Regions from separate parts of the Stenotrophomonas sp. 24(2023) genome, predicted to be linked through region 1. Evidence: riboswitches for the same ligand, from Rfam matches in the RefSeq annotation. Region 1 holds a riboswitch; the other holds the start of a gene.
The links. Region 1 has a riboswitch for cobalamin ahead of btuB (TonB-dependent vitamin B12 receptor). Riboswitches for the same ligand answer to the same signal wherever they lie in the genome.
Positions count from the first base shown of each region.

Region 1 (2,388 bases):
ACGCCACTCCACGGGTCATACAGATCGCTGAAGGTCGGCGCCTTGAACGCGGTGCCGTAGCTGGCAGTGAGCCGCAGGCCGTGGTCCAGTGCCATCGCCCAGCCCAGGCTGCCGGTGGTGTGGTTGCCGAACTGCGCGTTGTCGTCGTTGCGTACGCTGGCCTGCAGCTGGTGGCGGCCGAAACGGCCCTGGTACTGCGCGAACACGCCTGTATTGCGGCGGCTGTCCACCAGATACCCGGCGCTGCTGCCATCGAGATTGTCATTGCTCCAGTCCACGCCAGCGCTGAGCAGCTGGCCCTCGGCCAAGCCGATGTCGCCCTGCAGCGAGGCCGTATCGCGATGCGTCTGCGCGCTGCCGCGTGCATCGAAGGGGCCGTAGTCCTGCGATTCGTTGTCGCTGCGGCCGACGTTGGCGGTCAGCGTCACGCGTTCGGACGGGGTGTAGCGCACCTTGCCGGCCAGCACCTGCTGACGGGTCTCTGAGTAGTTGTAATAGCCGTCGTAATGGTTCCTGCCGTCGGCGCGCAGCGCGCTGCCTTCCACCGTCCACTGGTCGTTGAACGTGTAGCCACCGCGCAGGCTCTTGGACAGGTTGCGGTAGCCATCACGGTCGGGCTCGTCGGCGCCGCAGCCGGCGAACGGCGATACCGAGCCACGGCAGGCATTGATGCCATCGGTGTGCTGGTAGGCGATGTCCGCGCCGAACCAGCCGCGCTCGGTGCCACCGCCGATGCCGCCACTGGCCTCGCGCAGGCCGTTGCTGCCGCCGCCCAGCTGCAGGTGCGGGGCGAAATCACCGGTGTTGCGGCGGGTGAAGATCTGGATCACGCCACCGATCGCGTCGGCACCGTACAGGCTCGACTGCGGGCCGCGCACGATTTCCACCCGCTCGATCTGCGCCAGCGGCAGGTCCTGCAGCATGGCCAGGCCGAAATCGGCGGTGTTGATGCGCACGCCATCGACCAGCACCACGGTGTGCGAGGAATTGGTGCCGCGCAGGAACAGCGAGCTCTGCTTGCCCAAGCCGCCGCTGTTGGTCAGGTTGATGCCGGCACGGCCACGCAGCAGTTCCTGCAGCGAGGTGGCCTGGCTGCTTTCGATGGCAGCGCGGTCGATCACTTGGGCCGGCGCGATGCTGTCCTGCAGGGCGATCGGGGTACGGGTGGCGGTGACCAGCACCTGGTCCAGCGCGGTGGCGGTCTCGGCCTGCGCCAGCGCCGGCAGGGTGGCCATCACGGCCAGGGACAGAACAGCAGTACGGGGCTTCATCGGCAACTCCAGATGCCGTGCACGCCCGCACGGCCAAAGGCAGGGGAGCTGCGGAACGGGGGCACGCAGGCGCTGCGCCCTGCGCAGTGCCGTCGTCGATGCCCACCGCATCGCAACCTGGGGCTTCCGGGCCGGTCTCCGGGCTTGCGGCCGGGTGGACATGCCACCGTCCAGGCGCCTTCCCATGCCCTGGGGCACAGTGGCGTGAGCCTGGAACTGACCTGCTTACCGTTGCGGGGGCAGCGCCGGCCTGGCCCGTGGAAGGGGCGTCACCGGCTTCCCGTTTCAACCTGCCGGCCATGGCCGCAGGTCACCTGGAAGTGCGCGCAGTCTACGGCATCGGTGCCCGCCCCTGCAGGCCGGCGGTGGGCGTGCGCGGCGCCAGCCACTAGAATGCAGCTCGATCTGTCGTGGTGCCGTTGCCGATGTCCGCCCGTTCCAAGCTTCACCTGCGTTGCCTGTCCAGGGCGCAGCCATGATCCTCGACCTGGTCCGCCACGCGGGCAACGGCCGCGATGAATTCCTTGATGGCCGCAGTGATCCGCCGCAGCTTGCGCGGCTGCCGCAGGAACTGGTCGATGCCTATGCCGGCCATGACTGGGAACGGGTGATCAGCTCGCCGCGCCTGCGTTCGCTGCATACCGCCATGGCGCTGGCCACCCCGCGCGGGCTGGATGTGGAGGCCGAGGAGGAATGGGAAGAGCTGGATTTCGGCGACTGGGACGGGCAATCGCTGTTCGACCTGCCGGAACAGGCACTGGCCGCGTTCCATGCCGATCCGCATGCGTTCCCGCCGCCGAACGGCGAAAGCTGGGGCCACTTCGAGCGCCGCATCGCCCGTGCACTGGACCGGCTGCTGGATGACGACGAACCGCCCGCCACGCTGGTGGTCAGCCACGGTGGCCCGCTGCGCATGGTGCTGTCGCTGGTCTGCGGGCTGCCGATGTCGCTGTGCTGGGCGCTGCGCATCGACCACGGCACGCGCCTGCGGGTGCGGATCGAGCGGGGCGAGGGCGGGCCGGTCGGCGAGCTGCTGGAACTGCAGCAGCCCTGAGGTGCTTCGCCGGCTCATGCCCGGCGGTGGCCATGGAGGTCAATCGTCGTCGGTGCTGCTGCC
Region 1 is NZ_CP133160.1:2,408,681-2,411,068, forward strand. It holds gene btuB (TonB-dependent vitamin B12 receptor) at 1-1,271, opposite strand, end outside; cobalamin riboswitch at 1,383-1,604, opposite strand; gene Q9R17_RS10740 (histidine phosphatase family protein) at 1,747-2,325, shown strand; gene Q9R17_RS10745 (TfoX/Sxy family protein) at 2,365-2,388, opposite strand, start outside.

Region 2 (2,388 bases), 260 kb from region 1:
ACCAGGGCCACGTTCGCGCCGGTATCCAACTGTGCTTCGGCTGCCACAGTGCCGACCTGCACGGGAATGCGGAAGGCACGCGTGTAGGCCAGCGTACCCGGCTGCTCCGGCAGAAGCCCGAGGTCGCGGCGGAAACGCAGCCGCTTGCGCGGGAAATCGAGTACCAGCAAGCCGTCATCGAAGAAATCGCGTGCCAGGATGCCATCGAAGGCAGCGGCGGCGGACTGCCGGGCGTTGTAGTCGCGGGTGATTGCCACTACCCGCTGGCGGCGCACGTCTCCAAGGGCAAGCGAATCAACGCGGACCGTGGCGGCATCGGCGGTACGCATGCCGTCGGAATGAGCGGCGATGTCACCGGACGGCAGGTGCAGCGCGCGCACCAGCCGGGCATCGGCACGCGCCACGCCGCTCGCGCCGGTATCGACGGCGAAGCGGAACGTGCCCGCGTCATTGACCTGTACCTGCAGGTAGATGCGTCCATCGACACCCTCGAACGGAACATCAATGAGGGTTTCACCGGGCGCCGTGGCCAGTGCACATGCCGGGCCAGGTGAAGGTGCTGCAGGGGCCCATCCGGAGAGGCAGAGCAGCCCCATCGCCCCTGCGGACAGCCAGTGGTGTCTGGCACGGGTCGGGGCAGCGGGATTTCCGGTGCGGTGGTCCGGGGGCGTTGCGGCAGTGCTGTCCATGAACAGGGCTCCAGGGGTGTCCTGCAGCATGGATGCCGGACGGTCCGGTCCGGTTGCGCCCGCCGGACCTTGACCATTGCCACCAACGGGTCCACCCTGCCCACGCCGAAGGTATCCATCCTGTCGCCACGGCGGAGGGATGGATTTAAACGGGAATCCGGTGAAGGCGCATCGCGCCCATTCCGGAGCTGCCCCGCAGCGGTGAATGGAAACGAATCCTGCCAACAGCACTGGGCGCACGCCTGGGAAGCGGCAGGTAGTAGGTGGGCTGCGGCCCGTGTCCATCAGCCCGAATACCAGCCCCGGCCGGGGGACACGACCGTCCCCTGACTTCACCTGGACGCTCCGTGGGGAGGGTGCCGGGGCCGTCGTTGTCCTGCGCGCGCAGGCGACGCAGCCACGCGCGCCCTTTTCACGGTATCCGGCCAGACCTGTTTCCCCGCCGATGCAGGGGCCGCCGCCGTTGCCGGCAGCCCTTGCGGTACCTGACCATGACCGAGTTCCAACGCCCCACCCTGAGCCTGCCCGAGAACGGCAAGCGCCTGCTGCTGCACTCGTGCTGCGCGCCCTGTTCGGGCGAAGTGATGGAAGCCATCACCGCCTCGGGGATCGACTACGCGATCTTCTTCTACAACCCCAACATCCACCCGGTGAAGGAATACGAGCTGCGCAAGCAGGAGAACATCCGCTTCGCCGAGCAGCACGGCATTCCCTTCATCGACTGCGACTACGACACCGACAACTGGTTCAGCCGTGCGCGTGGCATGGAAAACGAGCCCGAGCGCGGCATCCGCTGCACGATGTGCTTCGACATGCGTTTCGAGCGCACCGCGCTGTATGCACACGAGCACGGCTACGACACCATCAGTTCCTCGCTGGGCATCTCGCGCTGGAAGAACATGGCGCAGATCAACGATTGCGGTGTCCGTGCCGCCTCGCGCTATGAAGGCCTGCAGTACTGGGACTACAACTGGCGCAAGGGGGGCGGTGCCAGCCGCATGATCGAGATCAGCAAGCGCGAGCAGTTCTACCAGCAGGAATACTGCGGCTGCGTGTACTCGCTGCGCGATGCCAACCGCCACCGCCGCGAGACCGGCCGCGAGCGCATCAAGATCGGCCTGCTGTATTACGGGCAGGACAACGAGGCAGCGCAGGGCGATTGACCTGCGCCAGCGGGGCGGCCACGCTGGTCGCCCCCACTGCCCTGCCGGACCTGCCATGACCGCCCTGCCCGCCGATGTCGCCCTGCTGGTGATCGACCTGCAGCCGGATTTCATGCCCGGCGGCGCGCTGGCCTGCGAGCAGGGCGATGCCCTGGTGGCACCGATCGCCGCGCTGCTGGCGCAGCGTCGCTACACCACGGTGGTGGCGACCCAGGACTGGCACCCGGCAAACCACGCCTCCTTTGCCAGCCAACACCCCGGCCATCGCCCCTTCGAGGCCATCCTGCTGCACGCCCAGCCGCAGACGCTGTGGCCGGACCACTGCGTGCAGGGCACGTCCGGTGCCGCCCTGCACCCGGGCGTGGACTGGAACGCCGCCGACCTGGTGCTGCGCAAGGGCACCCGCCAGCAGGTGGATTCGTACAGCGCGTTCCGCGAGAACCACGGCCCGGAGGGCAGCCGCCCCGCCACGGGCCTGGCCGGCTGGCTGCACGAGCGCGGCATCCGCGAGGTCCATGTCTGTGGGCTGGCGCGCG
Region 2 is NZ_CP133160.1:2,147,228-2,149,615, reverse strand. It holds gene Q9R17_RS09445 (aspartyl protease family protein) at 1-689, opposite strand, end outside; cobalamin riboswitch at 782-1,009, shown strand; gene Q9R17_RS09440 (epoxyqueuosine reductase QueH) at 1,181-1,852, shown strand; gene pncA (bifunctional nicotinamidase/pyrazinamidase) at 1,908-2,388, shown strand, end outside.
Region 2: another riboswitch for cobalamin. It lies ahead of Q9R17_RS09440 (epoxyqueuosine reductase QueH); the one in region 1 lies ahead of btuB (TonB-dependent vitamin B12 receptor).